DNA from 2 places in the Mesorhizobium sp. M0184 genome. Region 2 is predicted to be linked to the other one. Evidence: riboswitches for the same ligand, from Rfam matches in the RefSeq annotation. Region 2 holds a riboswitch; the other holds the start of a gene.
The links. Region 2 has a riboswitch for cobalamin ahead of metE (5-methyltetrahydropteroyltriglutamate--homocysteine S-methyltransferase). Riboswitches for the same ligand answer to the same signal wherever they lie in the genome.

Region 1: it holds a riboswitch for cobalamin, as region 2 does, so the genes downstream of both, NKJ23_RS09930 (DUF1636 family protein) here and metE (5-methyltetrahydropteroyltriglutamate--homocysteine S-methyltransferase) in region 2, are expected to answer to the same signal.

The regions. Positions count from the first base shown of each region.
Region 1 is NZ_JAMYSZ010000006.1:54,989-66,590, forward strand. Features, by position in the region: gene NKJ23_RS09885 (helix-hairpin-helix domain-containing protein) at 1-678, opposite strand, end outside; gene nuoF (NADH-quinone oxidoreductase subunit NuoF) at 756-2,060, opposite strand; gene nuoE (NADH-quinone oxidoreductase subunit NuoE) at 2,071-3,138, opposite strand; gene NKJ23_RS09900 (NADH-quinone oxidoreductase subunit D) at 3,139-4,329, opposite strand; gene NKJ23_RS09905 (NADH-quinone oxidoreductase subunit C) at 4,339-4,944, opposite strand; gene NKJ23_RS09910 (hypothetical protein) at 4,941-5,480, opposite strand; gene NKJ23_RS09915 (NuoB/complex I 20 kDa subunit family protein) at 5,487-6,068, opposite strand; gene NKJ23_RS09920 (NADH-quinone oxidoreductase subunit A) at 6,059-6,424, opposite strand; gene NKJ23_RS09925 (winged helix-turn-helix domain-containing protein) at 6,760-7,959, shown strand; cobalamin riboswitch at 7,989-8,192, shown strand; gene NKJ23_RS09930 (DUF1636 family protein) at 8,231-8,665, shown strand; gene cobW (cobalamin biosynthesis protein CobW) at 8,662-9,702, shown strand; gene NKJ23_RS09940 (cobaltochelatase subunit CobN) at 9,721-11,602, shown strand, end outside.
Region 2 is NZ_JAMYSZ010000036.1:23,547-35,148, reverse strand. Features, by position in the region: gene NKJ23_RS29420 (cytochrome-c peroxidase) at 1-250, shown strand, start outside; gene NKJ23_RS29415 (helix-turn-helix domain-containing protein) at 528-857, opposite strand; gene NKJ23_RS29410 (B3/B4 domain-containing protein) at 1,290-1,997, opposite strand; gene pdxR (MocR-like pyridoxine biosynthesis transcription factor PdxR) at 2,452-3,957, opposite strand; gene NKJ23_RS29395 (trans-sulfuration enzyme family protein) at 4,032-5,264, shown strand; gene NKJ23_RS29390 (dihydrodipicolinate synthase family protein) at 5,317-6,219, shown strand; gene metE (5-methyltetrahydropteroyltriglutamate--homocysteine S-methyltransferase) at 6,575-8,911, opposite strand; cobalamin riboswitch at 9,007-9,207, opposite strand; gene NKJ23_RS29380 (hypothetical protein) at 9,763-10,017, shown strand; gene NKJ23_RS29375 (helix-turn-helix transcriptional regulator) at 10,335-11,168, opposite strand; partial or broken gene NKJ23_RS29370 (MFS transporter) at 11,382-11,602, opposite strand, start outside.

The DNA.
Region 1 (11,602 bases), on a different contig from region 2:
CAACGCGGCCGCCTGACCGATCCAGCCGTCACGGCCGATGCGGCCCTTCAACGACAGGTAATCTTCGACCCAGGCGATCTCTTGCGGCGTCCACGCGGCGATCTGGGCGTATGTCCAGATGCCAAGGCCGTTCAGCACCTTTTCCAGTTTCGGCCCGATGCCCGATATCGCCTTGAGGTCAGCCGGCTCGGCTGGCCGATCCATCGGCTTGGGCTGCTTGAAATCCTCCGGCATCAGCCCGGCCGACGCATCCGCTGCAACGGTGCTGGCATTCGCCAAGCTCCGCGCAGCGGTCCTCGTCGCAATGTCGGTCACATCGTTGGCGAAGGACTGCGCCTCGGCAATCAGGGTTTTGGTCGCTGCGCGCGCCTTTGTCGAGGAGCTTTTGCCGGTCGCGGAAAAGCGTTCCGTCCGGGCCTCGAAATCCTCGGCGACCGGCTGCCAAAGCCGCTGCGAGGTTTCGGCCGCGCCCGAAAGCACGCCCATCCAGATGCCAAAGGCGTGGTTGGCAAGACCGATGCCGAGTGCCGTCATCGCCGCCGCGCCCGCGACAGGATGCGCCAGGAGATTGACGGCATTGGCCATCTCCTTCGGCATCATCCTGGTCAGATCCTGGTTCATCTTCAACAACGGGTCCATATCGGGCGTAAAATCGTCGGGTGTCGAAAACAGCGACATAGGTGGTCTCCTGGTCGTTTCCGTCTGCCCCGCGCTCGTTTCCTCGTATCGGACATTCGTCCGCATTTTGAATTCTTCTATTCCGCCGCCGCCAGCACCGGTTCGGCGCGATGTGCGTTGCGCGAAAACTCGTCGATGCGCCGCTCCACCTCGCCGCGGAAATGCCGCATCAGGCCCTGGATCGGCCATGCTGCCGCATCGCCCAGCGCACAGATCGTGTGGCCCTCGACCTGCTTCGTCACGTCGAGCAGCATGTCGATCTCGCGCTTCTGCGCCTCACCGCGCACCAGCCGTTCCATCACCCGCCACATCCAGCCGGTGCCCTCACGGCAGGGCGTGCACTGGCCGCAGCTCTCGTGCTTGTAGAAATAGGACAGCCGCGCGATCGCTTTCACGATATCGGTCGATTTGTCCATGACGATGACAGCCGCCGTGCCGAGGCCCGATTTCAGGTCGCGCAGCGCGTCGAAATCCATCGGCGCGTCGATGATCTGCTCGGCCGGCACCAGCGGCACCGAGGCGCCGCCCGGAATGACCGCCAGCAGGTTGTCCCAGCCGCCGCGAATGCCGCCGCAATGCGTCTCGATCAGTTCGCGGAACGGGATCGACATCGCCTCTTCGACGGTGCACGGATTGTTGACGTGGCCGGAGATGCAGAACAGCTTGGTGCCGACATTGTTGGGCCGACCGAAGGACGAGAACCAGGCGGCACCGCGGCGCAGGATGGTCGGCGCGACAGCGATGGACTCGACATTGTTGACCGTCGTCGGGCAGCCATAGAGGCCTACATTGGCCGGAAATGGCGGCTTCAGCCGCGGCTGGCCCTTCTTGCCCTCGAGGCTTTCGAGCAGCGCCGTTTCCTCGCCGCAGATATAGGCGCCGGCGCCATGATGCATGTAGATGTCGAAATCGTAGCCGGAGGTGTTGTTCTTGCCGATCAGCTTGGCCGCATAGGCCTCGTCTATGGCGCGTTGCAGCGCCTCGCGCTCGCGGATGAACTCGCCGCGCACATAGATGTAGGCGGCGACCGCGCCCATGGCGAAGCCGGCAAGCAGGCAGCCTTCGACCAGCGTGTGCGGGTCGTGGCGCAGTATGTCGCGGTCCTTGCAGGTACCGGGCTCGGACTCGTCGGCATTGACGACGAGATAGCTCGGCCGGCCGTCGCTTTGTTTGGGCATGAACGACCATTTCAGCCCGGTCGGGAAACCGGCACCGCCGCGGCCGCGCAGGCCCGATGCCTTCATCTCGTTGACGATCCACTCGCGCCCCTTGGCAACGATGCCGGGCGTGTTGTCCCAGGCGCCGCGCGCCATGGCGCCGGCCAGCGACTTGTCGAAGCGGCCGTAGATGTTGTTGAAGATGCGGTCTCTGTCCTGAAGCATTGCTCGTTCCTCAGACCGGCTTCTTGCCGGTCGGCCGGCTCCTGTTTCCGGGCGACGGCTTGGCCGCCTTGGCGGCAGCCTTCGCCGGTTTGACCTTGGCCTCCGGCGCCTTGAAAGCAGACGCCGGCTCGGCCTTGTTCTTTGGGCCCTTGCGCTGTTTCGAGACGTCCTCGACCTGCGGTTCGGCCTTGTTGGCATTGGCGGCCGAATGCAGAGGCGCTGCGACGCTCGCCCCCCTTTCCGCCGCAGGCGCGACTTTCGTCGCCGACGGCGATTTCAGCGCCGGGCTGGTCTCGACCGCATCGGTTTTCGGCTTGCTGGCATTCGAGGGCGCAACCGGCGCCGGTGCAGGCGCGGCCGAAGCCGCTGGCGGAACTGGTGCTGCGGCGGCAGCCGCCGGCTCTGCATCCTTGGCGGCCTTGGTCGCCGCCCTGGTTTCCCGGTCGCGGGTCGCCTTGAGGATCGCCTTTTCGCTCTTGAGGGTCGTCAGGCCGCTGGCCGGCTCCGAGGTGATGCGGCCGTTTTGCGGTCCTGGCGTCACCGAAGCACCTTTGCCGGCGTCATAGAGGTCGATGATCTCGGCAAGCCGCTCCGGCGTCAAATCCTCATAGGTGTCCTTGAATATCATCACCATCGGTGCGTTGACGCAGGCGCCGAGGCACTCGACCTCCTCCCACGACAGCGTGCCCTTGTCGTTGGTGTGGAATTGGTCGTGATGGATTTTCGAGCGGCACACATCCATCAGCGCTTCCGAGCCGCGCAGCATGCAGGGCGTGGTGCCGCAGACCTGGATATGCGCGCGGGTACCGACCGGATTGAGCTGGTACTGCGTATAGAAGGTCGCGACTTCGAGCCCACGGATACGGGGCATGCCGAGCATGTCGGAGATCGTCTCGATCGCCGCCTTGGTCACCCAGCCTTCCTGTTCCTGCGCCAGCATCAGCAAGGGAATGATCGCGGACTGTTCGCGCCCCTTCGGATATTTCTTGATCCACTGCTTCGCCGCCGCCGCATTCGCCCGGTTGAAGGCGAAGGAGGCTGGCTGGAGGCTGGCTTCTGCGAGACGGCGGACTGACATTTAGCGATCGACCTCACCAAACACGATGTCGAGGGAGCCGAGAACGGCGGTAACGTCGGCCAACATGTGGCCGCGGCAGAGGAAATCCATGGCTTGCAGATGTGCAAAGCCTGGCGCGCGCAGCTTGCAGCGGTAGGGCTTGTTGGTGCCGTCCGAGACCAGATAGACGCCGAACTCGCCTTTCGGCGCCTCGACGGCCGCATAGACCTCGCCGGCCGGCACGCGGTAGCCTTCGGTATAGAGTTTGAAGTGATGGATCAGCGCTTCCATCGAGCGCTTCATCGCCTGGCGCTTTGGCGGCACCACCTTGCCGTCGAGGTTAGACACCGGTCCGCTGCCTTCCTTGCCGAGCAACAGGTCGACGCACTGGCGCATGATTTTTGCCGACTGCCGCATCTCTTCCATGCGCACCAGATAACGGTCGAAACAGTCGCCGTTCTTGCCGATCGGAATGTCGAAATCCAGCTCGGCATAGCATTCGTAAGGCTGCGATTTGCGCAGGTCCCACGGCGCGCCCGAGCCGCGCACCATGACGCCGGAAAAACCCCAGGCCCAGGCGTCCGCCAAGGAGACGGTGGCAATGTCGACATTGCGCTGCTTGAAGATACGGTTGCCGGTCAAAAGCGCGTCGAGATCGTCGACCGATTTCAGGAATGGGTCGATCCACTTGCCGATGTCCTCGATCAGCTTCTGCGGCAGATCCTGATGCACGCCCCCGGGGCGGAAATAGGCAGCATGCATGCGCGAGCCCGAGGCGCGCTCATAGAACACCATTAGCTTTTCGCGCTCGACAAAGCCCCACAGCGGCGGCGTCAGCGCGCCGACATCCATCGCCTGCGTCGTCACATTGAGGATGTGCGACATGATGCGGCCGATCTCGGAGTAGAGAACTCGGATCAACTGCCCCCGCTTCGGCACCTCGATACCGAGCAGCCGCTCCGCGGCAAGCGCGAAGGCATGCTCCTGGTTCATCGGCGCGCAATAGTCGAGCCGGTCGAGATAGGGCACGGCCTGCAGGTAAGTCTTATGCTCGATCAGCTTTTCCGTGCCGCGATGCAACAGCCCGATATGCGGATCGACGCGATCGACGACTTCGCCGTCGAGTTCTAGAACCAACCGCAAAACACCATGGGCAGCAGGGTGCTGAGGCCCAAAGTTGATATTGAAGTTGCGAACGGAAGTCTCAGCCATTTTGGCGTCTCAATTCGTCTTGGCTTTTTCGTCGCCTGGAAGGACGTAATCCGTCCCCTCCCAAGGGCTGAGAAAATCGAAATTGCGGAATTCCTGTTTGAGCTCGACCGGCTCGTAGATGACGCGCTTGGCTTCGTCGTCGTAACGCACCTCGACGAAGCCGGTCAGCGGAAAGTCCTTGCGCAGCGGATGGCCTTCAAAGCCGTAATCGGTCAGAATCCGCCGCAGATCCGGATGGCCTGAAAACAGCACGCCGTAGAGATCGTAGGTCTCGCGCTCGAACCAGTCGGCGCCGGGATAAATCCCGGTGATCGACGGCACGAGCGTCTCTTCGTCGGCCTGGACCTTGATGCGGACGCGGATATTCTGTCTCGGCGACAGCAAATGATAGACCACGTCGAAGCGCTTCGCCCGCGACGGATAATCGGCGCCGCAAACGTCGATGATCGAGATGAACTGGCATTTCGGATCGTCGCGCAGGAAGGTGACCACCTCGATCAGGTCGCGCGGCTCGACTGGGATGGTGAGTTCGCCATAGGCGAATACCGCCTCGCCGATCCGGCCGACCAGTTTCTCGCCGAGATAGGTCGAGAGATCATTCAACGCCTGGGTCATGACAGCCTCGCCAACCAGTCCAGAATCTTGCGTGAGTCTTCCGGATCTTTCTCACCGAACCAACCGCTCTCCGTGGCCGCGTCAATGGTCAAAAAAACCTGGCATTCATCATCGTCACCCAGCTCGCCAAAAAACAGCTTTCCGACAAACTGCCGGGTTTCGAGGTTTGCCGGGTCCCCGTTCAGGGCAACGCACTCCACAAACAACTTTTCGGTAACTGCTCCCTGGCCCGGCGCCGAAGAGGAAAGCTTGGCCGACATTTCAGCAATCAGGTTCTTGGTTCGATCGCCAAGCGAACGCAGTCTCACGTCGCCATGATAAAAGACTATTCGTGGGTCGCTTGTCGGCTCAGCCTCCCAATCATTTAGTCGAATGTCGACACCGAGACCAGCAGCACCAAATTTCGTATCTGCTAAAAGCGCAGAAGAATAAAACGTCGAACCGGCGTCCGTTTTTACAAATCGCTGTTCAGACGTCTTGAACATCAAATCCAGCCAAGGCTCAGGGTTGCCATGAATAATCCCATCTTCATCCACGGCGATTTACCGCTCGATCGTGCCGGTGCGGCGGATCTTCTTCTGCAGCAGAAGGATGCCGTAAAGCAGCGCTTCGGCGCTCGGCGGGCAGCCGGGCACGTAGATGTCGACCGGCACGATGCGGTCGCAGCCGCGCACCACCGAATAGGAATAATGATAATAGCCGCCGCCATTGGCGCATGAGCCCATCGAGATGACGTAGCGCGGCTCCGGCATCTGATCGTAGACCTTGCGCAGCGCGGGCGCCATCTTGTTGGTCAGCGTGCCGGCAACGATCATGATGTCGGACTGACGCGGAGACGCGCGCGGCGCGACACCGAACCTCTCCGAGTCATAGCGCGGCATCGACGTATGGATCATCTCGACGGCGCAGCAAGCGAGACCGAAGGTCATGAACATCAACGAGCCGCTGCGCGCCCAGGTGATCAGCGCCTCGGTCGAGGTGACGAGAAAGCCCTTGTCGGCGAGCTCGTTGTTGATCTCCAGGAAGAATGGATCGTCGGACCCGACCGGCCTGCCGGTGTTGGGATCGATGAGGCCCTTGGGCTTCGGCGCGACGAGCGTGCCGGAACTGTCGTTCAATCCCATTCCAGCGCTCCTTTTTTCCATTCATAGGCAAAGCCGATGGTCAGCACCGCCAAAAACACCATCATCGACCAGAAACCGAGCATGCCGATCTGGCTGAACGACACCGCCCACGGAAACAGGAAGGCCACCTCCAGATCGAAGATGATGAACAGGATCGACACCAGGTAGAAGCGGATGTCGAATTTCATGCGGGCGTCATCGAACGAGTTGAAGCCGCACTCATAGGCCGAAAGCTTTTCCGGATCGGGGTTGCGATAGGCCACCAGGAAGGGTGCGGCGAGCAGCGCCAGCCCGACGATCAGCGCCACGCCGATGAACAGGACGATGGGCAGGTACGAACCTAAAAGTGCGTTCATGCTGCAGTTTCCGTTGGCGGCCAATCCACTCTGATTACAGCACCGGACCCACTTGCGGAAGCGTGACAGTTTAACCACTGAACCGTTTTAAGGAGGCTCTATGCTGCAACGCGGCGAGGGTTAGCGCAGCGCTTTCGGCGAAGCAAGTCAAACCTTGTTCAAATCGCGGTGCTGGACGGCATATCCGGGAAAACTGGTCCGATCCGCTCCTGTTTGATTTCCTTCGCTTTTTACTCCACTTTTCTCTCCTGACATGAATGCCGCCAAAACCCTGTTAGCATGGCACGGAATCGCAGGTCATTTTCTCTGTCTAAAATCGTCCGGATGCCGCCTTCATGAAGGAAAAAATCTCGCTTGCCATGGCCCGCCGCATTGCGCTCGCGGCACAGGGATTCAATGACCCGCGCCCCACCGGCACGCCTGACCGCCGGCATCTGGCCCGCGTGCTTGCCCGTACCGGCCTGCTGCAGATCGATTCCGTCAGCGCCGTGGTGCGCGCCCACTATATGCCGCTCTATTCGCGGCTTGGCCCCTACAAGCTGGCGCTGCTCGACGACGCCGCCGTAACGCGCAAGCGCATGGTCTTCGAATATTGGGCGCACGAAGCCTCCTTCTTGCCGGTCGAGACCTATCCGCTGATGCGCTGGCGCATGCAGCGGGCCGAGTGCGGCGACGAAATGTACAGCGGACTGGCCAAATGGGGCCGCGAGCACGCCGCCTATATCGAAGACATCTATCGCGAGGTCGCCGAACGAGGCCCGATCGCGGCGTCGGCTTTCGAAGGCCAGAAGGGTTCGGGCGGCTGGTGGGGCTGGAGCCATGCCAAGCACGCCTTCGAATGGCTGTTCTGGGCCGGCCGCATCACCACGGCGCATCGCCGCGGCTTCGAACGGTTCTACGATCTGCCGGAGCGCGTATTGCCGCCGGCGGTACTCGCGCTACCGGTTCCCCGTCCCGAGGATGCTCACCGCGAATTGCTGCGCATCTCGGCCCGCGCCCACGGCATCGCCACGGCAGGAGACCTGCGCGACTATTTCCGCCTCTCGCCCGCCGACATCAAGGGCCGCATCGAGGAGTTGGTCGAGGCCGGCGACCTGTTGCCGGTGAGCGTCGAAGGCTGGAACAAAACAGCCTATCTCCACAAGGACGCCCGTTTGCCGCGCAAGATCGAGGCGCGCGCCTTGCTCGCGCCGTTCGATCCTGTCGTCTTCGAACGATCGCGCACCGAGCGGTTGTTCGACTTCCACTACCGCATCGAGATCTACACGCCGGCCGAAAAGCGCCAGTATGGCTATTACGTGCTGCCGTTCCTGTTCGGCGACAGCATCGTCGGGCGCGTCGACCTCAGGGCCGACCGCCCGGCCGGCGTCTTGCGCGTCCATGCCGCCTATGCGGAGCCCGGCGCCTCGCTGCAAACCGCAGCCGAGCTTTTCGAAGAATTGAAGCAGATGCAGGGCTGGCTCGGCCTGGAACGCATCGAGGTGACCGCTGCCGGCGACCTCGGCCGGCCGCTCGCGGATATCGCCGCGTCATAGACGTGCGTTGACACGACTGCCTCCACAAGCCTAAATCCGTTCCAGACGGTCCCCTGCCCGCAACGGCAGGGGCCAAGAGGGAATGCGGTGCGAAATCTCGATTTCAAATCCGCGGCTGTCCCCGCAACTGTAAGCGACGAGCCTCGGCCGAAAACCACTGGGATATTCCCGGGAAGGCGGCACCCAGGCGATGACCCGCGAGCCAGGAGACCTGCCGTCTAGGACATAAGAATCCGATCGCCTGGCGGGTTTTCCGGGCAAGGAGCCTGATTTGGAACACGACAGCAGTTTTCCGGCTGAGACAGCGGATTTATTGTCCGGCCATGGTGATTCCCCGGCCGGCGTTACCGTCATCGTCTGCTCGTCCTGCCGTGACGAGACCGGTTCGGACGCTCATCCGCGCGCCGGCGAACTGCTCGCAGAGGACACGCGCCGCGCCGCTTCCAGCGAAAACATCAAAATCCGCACCGTCGAATGCCTCGGCAATTGCAAGCGCCGGCTCAGCGCGGCCATGCTGCGCGACGGCTGCTGGAGTTACGTCTTCGGTGATCTGACCACGACCAGCGGCGCCGATCTCGTCACCGGGGCAAAGCTGTTCGCCACCTCGACGGATGGGCTCATTCCATGGCGCGGCCGTCCCGATTGCCTGAAGCGCGGCCTGGTTGCCCGCATCCCTCCCCTTGACCTTTTGAAGGACCTGACATGACCGCTGCCTCCCTTTCGCGCGTTCCCTGCACCGTGGTCACCGGCTTTCTCGGCGCCGGCAAGACGACGCTGATCCGCCATTTGCTCGAAAACGCCAAAGGCAAGCGCCTAGCCATCATCGTCAACGAGTTCGGCGACATCGGCATTGACGGCGAGATCCTGAAGGGCTGCGCCATCGACACCTGCCCCGAGGAAAACATCGTCGAGCTGGCCAATGGTTGCATCTGCTGCACCGTCGCCGATGATTTCGTCCCGGCGCTGGACCAGATCCTGTCGCTGACGCCGAGGGTCGACCACATCCTGATCGAGACATCCGGCCTCGCTTTACCCAAGCCGCTGGTCCAGGCCTTCCAGTGGCCGTCGGTGAAAAGCCGCGTGACGGTGGACGGCGTCATTGCCGTGGTCGACGGACCGGCGCTGGCTGATGGCCGCGTAGCCAACGACATGGACGCCCTGCAGGCCCAGCGCGCGCAGGACGAGACGCTCGACCATGACGATCCGGTCGAGGAAGTGTTCGAAGACCAGCTCGCCTGCGCCGACCTGATCATCCTGTCGAAGAGCGACCTGATGGACGCAGCCGGCTCGGCCCGTGCCAATGCCGTCATCGGCAAGGACGTTGCGCGGGCGGTGAAGATCGTACCGACTTCGCAAGGCAAGGTCGACCCGTCGGTGCTGCTCGGCCTCGGCCTCGCCGTCGAGGACGACATCGAGAACCGCAAGACCCACCACGACGACGAGCTCGACCACGAACATGACGATTTTGACTCGTTCGTCATCGACATCGCGTCTGTGTCCAACCCGGACGAGCTCGCACAACGGGTCGCCATGGCGGCGGAGGAAGAAAACGTGTTGCGCGTCAAGGGTTTCGTCGAAGTCGGCGGCAAGCCGATGCGGCTCCTGCTGCAGGCCGTCGGTCCGCGCGTCAACCACTATTACGACCGCGCCTGGACCGCTGAAGACGACCGCCGCTCGCGCCTGGTCGTCATCGGCCTGAAAGGGCTGAACCGCCCCGCCATCGAGCGTATCCTCGCCGGCTGACCCCAGGTACGAGCCGCGATGCACATCCTCACCACCACATCCGCCTCGCTCGACGATCTCGCCGAGCCTGTCGATCTCAGGCAAACGCCTGCGGATGTCGTGGCGCTGTCCTTCACCGACAGCGACCTGGCCGGGCTGGCGGCGGCGTGGAAGGCAGATGCGCACCGCCTGCCGTCGATGCGGCTCGCCGCCTTGCGCGACCTGCGCCATCCGATGTCCGTCGACCTGTGGATCGACAGCGTCGCCCGCCACGCCAAGGTCATTCTGGTCCGCATCCTCGGCGGCTATGACTGGTGGCGCTATGGCTGCGACCAGCTCGCCGTTATCGCGCGAAATCGCGGTATCAAGCTGGCGCTCCTACCGGGCGAGAGCCACGACGAGGATTTGCGACTGATCGAAGGCTCGACGCTGCCGCGCGAAGAGTTGGACGCCCTGCTTGGCTATTTCCGCGAGGGCGGGCCGGCAAATATGACGGCGCTGGTGCAGAGGCTGGCAAGTCTCGCTGGATCGGGTGCGGCGGTAGCCGAACCTGTTAGCGTGCCAAAGGCGGGATTTTACGAGCCGGGACTGGGGGTCGTAGAACGCGGCGTCCCCCTCCCCCTCGAGGGGAGGGTCCGGCCGCAGGCCGGGGGTGGGGTCCTCTCCGAAGCGCGCCTACACAAAACGTCGCGCACTGCCGTGACGACCCCACCCGGCCCTGCGGGCCACCCTCCCCTCAAGGGGGAGGGAGACGCCGCGCCCATCATCCCCATCCTCTTCTACCGTTCGATGCTGCTGGCCGCAGATGTCGCGCCGATCGACGCGCTTTTTGCAGCGCTCAGGCAACGTGGTATGGCGCCGGTGCCAATCTTCGTCTCCAGCCTCAAGGACCCGGCATCGCTCGCCTTTGTCGAAACCGCGCTCGCAACCCTGAAGCCTGCCGCCACCATCACCGCCACAGCTTTCGCCTCGGGTGCCGAGCCCGGTGTCGAAACCCTGTTCGACCGCGCCGGCGTGCCGGTGTTCCAGGTCATCGTCGCGACCACCCGCCGCGACATCTGGCAAACCAATCAGCGCGGCCTGGCGCCCGCCGACCTTGCCATGCATGTCGTCCTGCCCGAGCTCGACGGCCGCATCCTGGCCGGCGCCATTTCATTCAAGGGCGAAAGCGAAACCGACCCGGCGCTGGCCTTCCGCGCCTTCGCCAACCGGCCTGAGCCCGACCGCGTGGCGCAAGTGGCGAACCGTGTCGAGGCCTTCGTGCGCCTGCAGCGGACGCCGCGTGCGGAGCGCAAGCTCGCCATCCTGATCCCCGACTATCCGAGCGCCCCCGGTCGCACCGGCTACGCGGTTGGTCTCGACGTGCCGTCCAGCGTGCTGGCAATGCTGCACGACCTGAGCGAACAGGGCTACGCCGTTGAAAGGATTCCGCAAACGCCGCGCGAGTTGCTAGAGGTGCTGGAGCGTGGAGGTGAAGGGTTGGGGTTTGAGGACTATCTCGGGTACTCGGCGGAATTGCCTGCTGAAGCGATAGCTGCCGTGACGGCCGCATGGGGGAATGCGGCAGATGAGACAAGTTTGTGCGAGGCACCCCCCTCTGTCCTGCCGGACATCTCCCCCTCAAGGGGGGAGATTGGCAGTTCCGCCACCGGCTCTCCCTTAAGGCCCTCGGTAATTGGCGAAAGCAGAGACAACAGCGCAATCTCCCCCCTTGAGGGGGAGATGTCCGGCAGGACAGAGGGGGGTGTTCAAGCGCCTGCCGCCGCAAAATTCGCCTTCCGCGCAGCCACCTTCGGCAACGTCACCGTGGCACTCGCACCTGACCGCGGGCGCCCAGCCGACCGCCGCGCCGACTATCACGACCCGACGCTGCCGCCGCGCCATGCGCTGGTCGCCTTTGGCCTCTGGCTGCGCAAGTCGC
Region 2 (11,602 bases):
CGTGGCGCCGCTGCGCAACGTTGCACTCACCGCGCCATACTTTCATTCGGGCAAGGTTTGGGATCTGAAACAGGCCGTTGCCATCATGGGAACCACCCAGCTTGGCGTGGTACTGGCGGACGAAGAAGTCGACCTGCTTGTTGCCTTCCTCAACTCGCTGACCGGAAAGGCACCCGAGGTCGCCTATCCCATCTTACCCGCCGAAACAGCGACAACACCCCGGCCTATAACCCAGATCTTAGGAAAATAAACGGCCAGCTGACTGCGGAACATCGCAATCGACAATGATTGCGACTTTTACTGGACGAGACGAGTCGCGACGTCCATGAGATCGCAAATGGCTCGTTTCCAAAGTGCAGACACTGCTTCCGTCACCAGCTCGTTGCGATGGAATCATGTTTGGGATCTGGCGTGCGACATGCCAAGGAAGGCGTCTGACGCATGAGGCTCGCGCGCTGGCGATACCGCGCGGCGGCCGGCCATCGCGCTGGCGGCCGAATTGCCGCGCGCCGAAGTGATCGGCCCCCTCAGGGTGATGGGGCAGCCACTCCGTCCTCCATGTCCAGCGATTCTTCGACTGCTTCCGGATTCCGGGCGATGGTCCAAAGGAGAGTATTCCCCGCTACATCCGGTTTCGAGCGACCTTGCTCCCAGTTTCGAAGCGTTGCCAGATCGAGGCCATACCTCACGGAGAATGCCTCCTGAGAGAGCTTCGTGCGATCCCGGACTTCGCGAACACTTATCGGCCGCGGCGCATGAACCTTCGCGATCACGCCTGCGGACGACAGTTCATTCTTCAGTGCCAACAGGTCGTCGACGCAAGGAACCGTCACGAACGCCTTGCCGTGATCGACCATCTCCGTGAGTATCGCGTGGGCCGTCCTGAGCGGCAGCTGTCTCTTAACGAGAATCCGGGCGGCCTCAGGAGTATTCGCGCCGTGAAGAAAACCGAGGCTCAGTCGGACGGGAGAGCCTGACGACACCGGGACGACGTCCCGGGTTCGCACCCTTGTCCGTATCGCTCCATGAATTTCGATTTAGTCGACATTAAGCTTCTCCGCGATCACTCGACCGAGCTTGCGCAATTTGGACCATCCCCACTGGAGGCATCGCGATAAAAGTACGCCAAACAACGCTAAGGGAGAACAAGCAGTGATCTGATTTCGTTCGACGCTCGTTTTCGAGAGCCGTTCTGGGTCGTTCGCAATCAACTGTGTAGGCCAGCGGAGCGAGCAAGGAGCGCCAGATCCGGACAGGGCTGAGTGGGGTGTTTCTCGGCGGGCCATGCCCTAAGGGACACGAGATGTAGTGGATTCGTCGATCCGCGCTGTTTCGATTCGCGCACCCGGGCACAACGCTTGGATAAGTCCCATCAGATGCTCTCCGGTGGCCGTCATCTGTTTAGCTGACATTGGGCCGAGGGCTTCCAGCACGAGCCACATGGCGCGGGTATCGACCGTGACCATGGTGCGCCGCCCCTGCCGCCAGTTCCAGCGGCGGCACGTGACACCGGCATCATCGCACCAGATGACTTCGCCCGGTTCGGGATGCTCGGTTACCATTTCACCTTGCTGGATCGTGTCGAATGGCTCCGCTCCCTTCGCAATTAAAAGTCTCGGGACCCCCTGGTAGAGATCGAGATCCTCCCCGCCAATCGGAACGCCATACAACACGCTGACGGCATTGTAGGCATCAACCAGTGGGGAAATCCGCGGGAGAGAGCCATCTTTCCGCACCCGCTTGAGAAGCGCGGCGGCCGAGCACGGCGTTCGATTGGCCTTTGTGCCGAAAGCCTCGTAGGCAACGGCCCACGCCGCAAGATGCGCGTCCCTTTGGGCGTCATCGCGAAGCGCCGCCTGTTCCGCCGCCGCAATCGTGTCGTTCAACGCCTGTGCATCCGGCACGTCGATTTCAGCGTTCCGCACCACAATGCTGATCAGATGAAAATCCGGGTAGCGGGCCTTGATCTCGGGGGCAATCAATGGCGTGAAAGACATGGGATGCTCTTTTCTCATGGGGAGGCTTTGCGCTGCGGGTCGTTCGGGAAATGTTTGAAGAAAGGTGCTTGTCGAGCGTCCAGATCTTCTGGCATCGGCATGGTGCATGCCGCACCATGCGCTGGATAATTCCATCATTCGGCCGTGGACAAGGCCTGGTAGAGATCGTCGATTATGTCTTGCGGGTGCTCGAGCCCGCTCGGCCGGCAACAAGCTACGCCTCCGCCAGATCCTCCATTTCATAAAAGGCAGCGGGCGCGATATGGATGTGAAGCAGTTTTCCTTGCCGCATGCATCGCTCTCGGAAATTCGTCTCGCACGAAAAATCTGCCGCCAAACTGGCCTGATCAACAGCACCAGTTGCATGGCGTATTCCCAGTCCAGTTGGCTTTGCAACGAAATGCGGTTCAGCCCAAGGGTCGGTTTCCTCGCCAGCACGCCACGTCCCGCCGTTTTAGCCACCGTGTCCCGGCAACGCGTCTTGCACCTGCTTGACAACCGCTCGCAGGATCTCAACGCCCTTCTCGATTTGCCGAATGCTCAAGGCGGCATAGCCCATGACAAGCCCCACGCGATCGATGTGGCCTTCGTCCGATTGCCGCTCGTAAAGGGGCGAGATCAGGTGCAGCCCCAGGCCCGCGCCTCGGGCGGCTTCGACCAGGGTCGTTTCCCGCGATCGCGGCAGTTCGTCGAACCAAACGACGACGTGCAGACCAGCCTCTGCTCCCTGGACAGCGATGCGATCTCCGAAGCTGCGCCGCAAGGCGCCCAACAACGTCTCCCGACGCTCGCCGTTCAGCCTGCGCACACGCCGCACATGGCTTTCGTAGCCGCCACTCTCGATCAAAGAGGCCAGAGCCTCCTGTTCAGCCACCGGCGAATGCCGGTCCGCGAATTGTTTGGCGGTTGCGAAGACCTCCTGCAATTCCGGCGGGACGACGAGGTAGCCGATACGCAGCATCGGCGAGAGCGTTTTGGAGATCGTGCCGAGATAGATGACAGCCCCGTGGTCCTCGAGACTGTGCAGCGGAGGGACCGGATTGATGTCGTAGCGATATTCGCTGTCGTAGTCGTCCTCGATCACGTAGGCATTATTGTGCCGCGCCCATTCCAGAAGCTGGTGGCGGCGCGTGATCGGCATGACGCCGCCCAGCGGAAACTGATGCGATGGCGTGACATAGGCCAGTCGTGCCCCGATCCCCGCCAGCAACTCCGTCTTCATCCCGTCCTCGTCGACGGTGACCGGGACGGGCGAGGCACCCGTACTGGCAAAGACCTGACGCGCCATCCTATAGCACGGGTCCTCGATGACGAAGCGGTCGGCGGGATCGAGAAGCAGGCGAGCGCACAGATCTAGGCCCTGCTGCGAACCGTTGACGATGATGATCTGCTCGAGGTCGCAGCTCAGGGTTCGGGCGCGCCAGAGATAGCCCTGGAGCGCCTGGCGCAGCCGGCGCGAGCCGCGAGGATCGTCATAGGCAAGACGCAACGGGCGCTGCCCCATCGCCTTGCTCATCGCACGTTTCCAGACCAATGCGGGGAAGTCTGACGGCGCCAGGTCGCCATAGCGGAAATCGACCTTCAGTCCAGTCGGCAGATAATCCGGCCAGGGCGGCGTAACGCGCAGTCGTTCGCCATAGGCGGACAGATGAAACGGGCCGACTCGTTTCGCGACGGTGCGGCTCGTCTCAGGACCGATCAGCGAGGATGCAACGCGAGGTCGTGCGCCTTGACGGACTTCGATAAAACCTTCCGCAGCCAACTGCTCGTAGGCGACCGTGATCGTGGTTCGCGAAACGCCGAGGTCATTTGCCAGGGCCCGAGAGGATGGCAGCTGGCTGCCGGTTTCGTAGACGCCGCCGAGGATTTGCTCGCGAAGGGCTTCGTAGATCTGGCGTGCACCCATCGCGTGCGAGCGACCTGCAGAACCGGCACTTGAAGACTGGACCATTTCATTCATCGCCAACTGGATATTTCCCATTGGCCAGTTTGCCGTCAATCTTTCGGAAACCCAAGAAAGATCTTAGAGGCCGAATGACCCGATCCTATCAATCCGAAACCGATGCTCTCACGCGGTCGCTCAACGACACCGGTCCCGGATTCGCCACTCGGGCGATCCATCATGGCTACGATCCGGCCGGCTTTTCCAATGCCGTTCAGCCGCCAGTCTTCTTGACCTCGACCTATGGATTCGAAAGCGTGGCAGCGAACGAGGCCGCCGCCGCGCTTGGCGGAAGGCTCTATGCGCGCGAATACAATCCGACGACGGAGATCCTCGAGCAACGGCTCGCCAATCTGGAAGGAGCCGAGGCAGGTTTGGTCGTTGCCTCGGGGATGGCGGCTTTCGGCACACTGATCTTGTCGCTCCTGTCCCAAGGCGATGAACTCATCGTCCACAAGACACTTTATGCGAACACGCTTGCCATGGTCGAACAGGCGGTCCCCCGCTTCGGCATCAAGGTCGTCGCGGTCGACCTGTCCGATCCTCACAATCTCGATGCCGCGATCACCGAGCGGACCCGGCTTGTTTTCTTCGAGACGCCGGTGAATCCGCTGAGCCGCATCCTAGACATCGCTGCCATTGCCGAGCGCGCCCACGCGCGCGGTGTAAAGGTTGCAGTCGACAGCACCTTCGCCTCCCCCGCGCTCCAGCGGCCGCTCGAACATGGGGCAGACCTCGTGCTCCACTCGCTGACCAAATACATCAATGGGCACGGCGATGCCCTTGGTGGGGCGATTCTCGGCGACGCGCAAACGCTCCGCACTCTGCACGAAACGGGCCTGCGCTACATCACCGGCGCAGCGCTCTCGCCCATGTCAGCCTTCCTGATCCTGCGCGGTCTGAAGACGCTCACGCTGCGCATGGAACGGCACAGCGCCACGGCCCTTGCGGTGGCTCAGGCGCTCGAGGCGCACCCGGCGGTGGCATGGGTGAGTTATCCCTTCCTCGACTCGCACCCTGATCAGGTGACGGCGCGAAAGCAGATGTCCCAAGGGTCGGGCATGTTGGCCTTTGGCCTCCACGCTGGGTTCGAGGGCGCGCGGCGGATGATGGACCGGCTCAACCTGATCACCCGGGCTGTCAGCCTCGGCGATGCCGACAGCCTCATCTATCATCCGGCAAGCCTGACCCGTGCTCGTCAGCCGATCCGCAAGGATGCGCATCTGGCCGATGGAGTCGGCGAGGACCTCATGCGTCTCTCGGTGGGTCTTGAAGACGCCGAGGACCTGATCGCCGACATGCGGCGGGCTCTGGACGCCTTGTGATGACCTGTGGTCCGGCCAGTCCCGCGCTCGCGTACAAACCCGGAGCCTTGCCATGGCATTCCTGAGCGGCCTTTCCGCGTTTCCCATCACGCCGACCGATCGTGACGGCCGTGCCGATACCGTTGCTCTGCGCAAGCTGATTGCCAGGCTTTGCGCCGCTCAGGTCGATTCCATCGGTCTTCTCGGCAGCACCGGCACATACATGTATCTGACGCGCGAGGAACGGCGACGGGCGCTCGCCGAGACCTTGGACGAAACCGGGGGACAAATGCCGGTCGTGGTGGGTGTGGGCGCGCTGCGCACCGACGAAGCAGTGAGGCTCGCGCAGGACGCTAAGGCCCTTGGGGCTGCCGCGGGGTTGCTTGCCGCCGCCTCTTACACCCCGCTCACTGATGACGAGGTGTTCGAACATTTCTCGACGGTGGCGTGCGAGAGCGGCCTGCCGATCGTCGTCTACGACAATCCAGGAACGACGCATTTCCATTTCACCCCAGCACTCGTCAGCCGCCTGGCAAAGGTGGGTGGGATTGTCGCTATCAAGAATCCGACAGACAAGGGCGATGCGATCAAGAGCCATCTGGCCGACCAGAGGCGCACTGTGCCGGAAGGGTTCTCGATCGGCTACAGCGGCGACTGGAACGCCGCAGAGGCCATAATCGCCGGCGCCGACACATGGTACAGCGTCCTCGCGGGCATCCTGCCCGAGGTCTGCATGACGATCGTCACGGCGGCGCAACAGGGCGATGCGGCCGAAGCGCGACGGATCGATGCCGCGCTGGTCCCGCTCTGGAGCCTCTTCAAGGAGTTCTCGAGCCTTCGCGTCGTCTATGCACTTGCCGAATTGCTCGACATTTGCCGTGCCGACCCCCCGCGTCCCATCCTGCCTCTGCCCTCAGCAGCGAAGCGCCAGATCGCCGCCGCGTTGGAACGCTTGCCATCGGATGTCGACCGGTGAACAGCGAACCCGGCGGCCAGCGAAGGAACCTGTCATGTATGTACCCGCATTTCGATGAACCGAGCCGAGAAGTCCTTTACGAACTGATCGAGAACAACGCACTTGGCATGCTAATAACCCATGGCGGAGCGGTCTCGACGCCAATCACATCCCCTTCGAACTCGACACGTCACAGGGAGAAAACGCTACCCTTTACTCCTGCGCGATTAATACACGTGCCGAAGGAAAGTGCACATTCTCGCTCGAGTGACTTATTTCAAAGGATGTGATCGCGTTTTGGCACATTCACGGCCGACATGCGGCAGGCGGTCACTCACCACATGGTGAGCAACCAGGACCCTCCGGCCTACACTTTCTACCGGAGCCCACGTGCTGCATCGACCATGTTCATGAGGGCAGGGCGGACCTCCTCCCATTTGCGTGTTTTGAGGCCACAGTCCGGGTTTACCCACAGTTGGGAATCCGACAGTCGCTCGCGGGCAAGCATGACGAGATCCGAAATCTCGCCGACTTCCGGGACCCGTGGTGAGTGAATGTCGTAGACTCCGGGCCCGATTTCATTCGGATATTTGGAGCTCGTGAAGGCGTCCAGCAGTTCCATTTTCGAGCGCGACGTCTCAATCGAAATGACATCCGCATCCATTTCAGCGATCGCGTCGATGATCTCGTTGAACTCCGAATAGCACATGTGAGTATGGATTTGAGTGGCGTCCTTTACACCCGTTGAGGCGATCCGGAAGCATTCGACAGCCCAGTCGAGATAGTCGTTCCAATCAGACTGGCGCAGTGGCAATCCTTCGCGAAACGCGGCCTCATCGATCTGGATCATCCTTGCGCCGGACCATTCGAGATCCCTCACTTCGTCGCGGATGGCGAGCGCGATCTGGCGGCATGCTTCGGAGCGGGGTACGTCGTCGCGAACAAATGACCAGTTGAGAATGGTCACCGGGCCTGTGAGCATTCCCTTCACAGGGTTTTCCGTAAGCGACTGGGCGAACTGCCACCAGCGCAGCGTCATCGGATTGGGCCTCGATACGTCGCCGAAGATGATGGGGGGGCGCACGTAACGCGACCCATAGCTCTGCACCCAGGCATGCTGGGTGAAGGCGAAGCCGGACAGCTGCTCGCCGAAATGCTGTACCATGTCGTTTCGTTCGAACTCACCGTGCACCAGCACGTCCAGCCCGATCTCTTCCTGCCAGCGAATTGCAGCCTCGATCTCCTTCTTCAGGAAGGTCTCGTAGTCGACATAGCTCAGCTGGCCCTTCGCATGAGCGGCCCGCGCCCTGCGTACCTGCGGCGTCTGCGGGAAGGACCCGATGGTCGTCGTCGGGAACGGCGGCAGCCCGAGCGTGCCGGCCTGGACTCTGGAGCGCTCGGCAAAAGCGCTCTCTCGTCGCTTCATGCTGTCGTCAATGCTGGCGATCCGTCCCTCAACAAGCGGGTCATGGATCTTCGTGGATGTCACGCGAGTGGCGGCAGCCTCGGCAGACGCTTTCAACGCGCCTGCCACCGCATCTCTGCCTTGAGTCAGGGCCCGGGCCAGCAACACCAACTCGTCGGTCTTCTGGGCCGCGAAGGCGAGCCACGACCTGATGTCCGCGTCGAGTTCGGTCTCCATGCGCAGGTCGATCGGCACGTGCAGCATCGAGCAAGAAGGCGCGATCTCGACGCGGTCCAAGGGCCAGCCGGCGACGATCGGTTTGATGCGGTCGAGAATGGCGGGCAGGTTCGCACGCCAGACGTTGCGGCCATCGATCAAGCCAAGCGAGAGCACCAGATCCTTCGGTGCGAGCCGACCCACGGTTTCCAGCTGCTCGGGAGCGCGCACGAGATCAATATGCAGCCCGGCCAGGGGCAGAGAAACCGCGGTTTCGAGATTGTCTCCCAGCGGCCCGAAATAGGTAGCCAGCATGATCTTCAGCTCGGGCGCGGCTTTCGACAGCTGGCCATAGGCGAATTCGAACGCAGCTCGTTCGTTCGGGTTCAGATCGAGGACAAGCGCTGGCTCATCGATCTGCACCCAGTCCGCTCCCGACAGCTTCAGCCTCTGCAGGAGTTGCTCGTAGACGGGCAGCAGCCGCGGCAGGAGCGCGATGGGATCGAATCCTTCGGCAGGCGATTTCGCCAGCTTGAGGAAGGTGATCGGTCCAAGGATGACTGGGCGTGTGTGAACGCCGAGAGCTTTAGCCTCGATGAAGTAATCGACCGGTTTCGTCGACGAGAGGGCGAACGTCTGATCATCGTTGAGTTCCGGCACAATGTAGTGATAGTTGGTGTCAAACCACTTGGTCATTTCCATCGCGGTTACATCAGACCGATGAGCCGCCTGCTGGTGACCAGCGTGTCGACAATCCTCCGTCTGACCCTGGTTGCCCCGCGCCATTGCGAAGTAGATGTCAAGTGGAATCTCGCCGCTATTCCAGCCGTAACGGGATGGAACGGCGCCGACCATGGCTGCGGTGTCGAGCACATGGTCGTAGAGCGAGAAGTCGTTCGACGGGATTTTCGACACGCCGCGATCGTGCTGCTCCTCCCAGCTAGCGGCACGGAGCGCCTTCGCGGTCGTGAGAAGGTCGGCAGCGGACGATTTTCCGGACCAGTAGCTTTCAAGCGCGAATTTCAGTTCTCGCCGACGACCGAAGCGGGGCACGCCGAGCGTTGCTACAGGAATTTGCTGAGAGACAGTCATGCCAGACCCCGATGGTTGGGGCGTCGGTGACAAGGAAGGCGCTAGCAGGCCGGCACGAACGCCAGGCTGCAGCGGCCACCGAGACACCCCGCCCGTGGACGTAATTCGCCGTGGCAGGTCTCCTGGCTCGCGGGGTCATAGCCTCTACCCGTCTTCCCAAGGCTATTCGCCTCAGTGACATGAGTGGGGTTGGCTCGCCGCTAACAGTTGCGGGGGCAGCGCCGGCATCGCACCGGCTTCCCTCTTAGCTCCGCTGCGGCAGCGCCGTACGGAGAACCACGACGCGGGAGACAATTACAGCAGTTCGCTTCTTTGTCAACGTCGCATAGAGAAATGTTTATGTCGTTATGTTAAATTTCCGTTGGCATGTTCCAAAGGTCGCCTCGAAAGCGAAAACTGTGGAAGCCTTGAGCGGCCGGTAAATCAAAGCAATGACGCACGGCGCCCTTGTCCAGGAGGATAGGAGTTCGTCGGCTGCCGGCAGCAAACATACCGGCAAGCGCCGTGGTGCTGCTTAGCGCATCATGCGAACCACCTCGGCGTCGAACTTCGGCTCCGAGGTTCCGACCGCTTCGTTGGTGATCTGCTCGCGACCATATTCGGCTCAATGGCGAGGCTGTTGCCCATGTGGAAGCTGTTGGCCGTGATGCCCTCGGTGATATGACACAACGATTTCGGGGGGAGCACACCGAGGCCAGGCGCAGCGGCGTGTTCCGAAGTGATCGAGGCCAATGTCTCGAACTGCTTGTTCGCAGCCCACCGGCTCAAGGTAACCCGGCTCAAACCACCGGGCCAGCTCAAGTCCTGTCCAAATGAGGCCTGAGCGGCAAATCGTCGTGCACGCGCACGGTTTGGCGTTCGATCTTGTAATGCGTCTTGGGCGGACAATCGCCACGGTGCAGCGCGCAGAAGCGGTCCCCAATTGGAAAGCCGCGGGCGGTGAGGGCAAGCCAGCGCCACTGGCGGAAGGGGACTTGGACCTGTTTGCCCTGCTGGACCACAAGTTCGCGACACAGGGCCTCAAGGAGAAGACCAAGAGTGATTATGCGCGGGACCTCGCCAAATTCATCAAAAGCAGCGGGCAGTCAAAGTTCGGCGCCGATTGACATGGAGATAGCCATCGCGGCGGACCGCCCAGGCGGACCGCAAGCCGGAATACAACCGGGTGCAGGCGGCCAAGCTCGTCCACAAGATGGCGTCGGGGACACACCGGCGATGGGAGAGCGGACCGTGGAGTGCAGGAACTTTACGCCTATCCACGCTCCCGTGGACGTGTCCTGCGGCACATCGGCAGCGATATTGAGGAGGCAGTTGAGCTTCTGGTCGAGCACTCTTACCTGCCACTACCTACGCTTAACGTCATCTCGTACTGAAAACGCACCACGCAAGGTCGAGATGTAACATGCGCCCTTCGTGGATGGTTCTAAGCTTCCTCGGGCGCGGTCAATCTGTGATAACGGTCGCTTGGAACCTCCATCACCGCGGCGCGATCAAGGTTGGCGTATCGCGCTCGGTAGTAACCTTCTTCCTCCACTTCGGCGAAACTACACTGGGGAACGTCAAAGGTCGCAGCTTCCAATCCGAAGAAAGTCGTAGCGGTTTCTTCATCCAAGAAGTTCCACTCATCTTCTCCGTCGTCATATGTGACGCGAACATAGGAGGCCATGCGCACGGCTTCCTGATCACCCATCTCTGCGATGATGGCATCGCATTCTTTCTTCAGCTTTCCTGAAACCTCACCCTTATCCCAGTCATCCAAAGCCCGATAGATTTCTGGATGATAATACTCTGGCATCTCCTCTACATCGTCACCGACAAGCTCAATGGTGCGGACATATTGCGGATTTACCAAGAGTATTTTGTTGTCAAGGCTCCAACAATACAGCCATGGCCTGCTTGAGTTATTTCTACGAAGATTATGAAGTTCCTTCAACTGACGTAAAATCGATTCACGCGCCTTTTCATCGATAGGATATTGGCGGCTGCCAACAGTCGTCTTGATTCTGAGCGTGCCGTATCGCGTTTCGGCATCGGCAATTGCAAACGGGCTCGTGCGCCACTCCTCGACATCAATCTTCCAGCCCAGCAGCTCCTCGACCGTGCATTTCAACGTGAGACAAAGGTCCTTGATCTGCTCAACGTTCAACTGCGATTTGCCTGTTTCCCAACGGGCCACAGTCTGTTGCGTCGTTGCCATCTGCTCTGCCAAATCTTTTTGAGTCATGCCCAGTCGAACCCTAAGCTCTTTCATGTTCATAACTCACCTCGCGTGTTCAACACACGCATTGTGGATGAATTAATCTAACACGTCAAGCGTGTTCAAAAATCGCAGCATGTGTTTTTTAGGGCGTCTTCGAGGCTCCGGCAGCCGTTCGTGACCACTTGCGCAAGACACAGGGCTGGTACACAGCACGAATGGGCGATCAAAAATTACTGCTGAAATTCAGATAATTATTGTGGGCGAGTCTGGATCTCTCTGATCGACACGATAGTCGACCATCACCATGATCGGACCGCTTCGTGGCCGCAGGTCAAGTTGCAGCGTCGGTTCGCTGAACTTGTTGGTCGGATCCAGATTGAGCGTTTCAAAATCCGGCTGACGCAGAAGGATGCCCATCAGTCCCCCAATCACAAGAACCAGCTGGCGGACGAGCAAGGCTCCCGAAACACCTTGGACATCCGCCAGTTCGC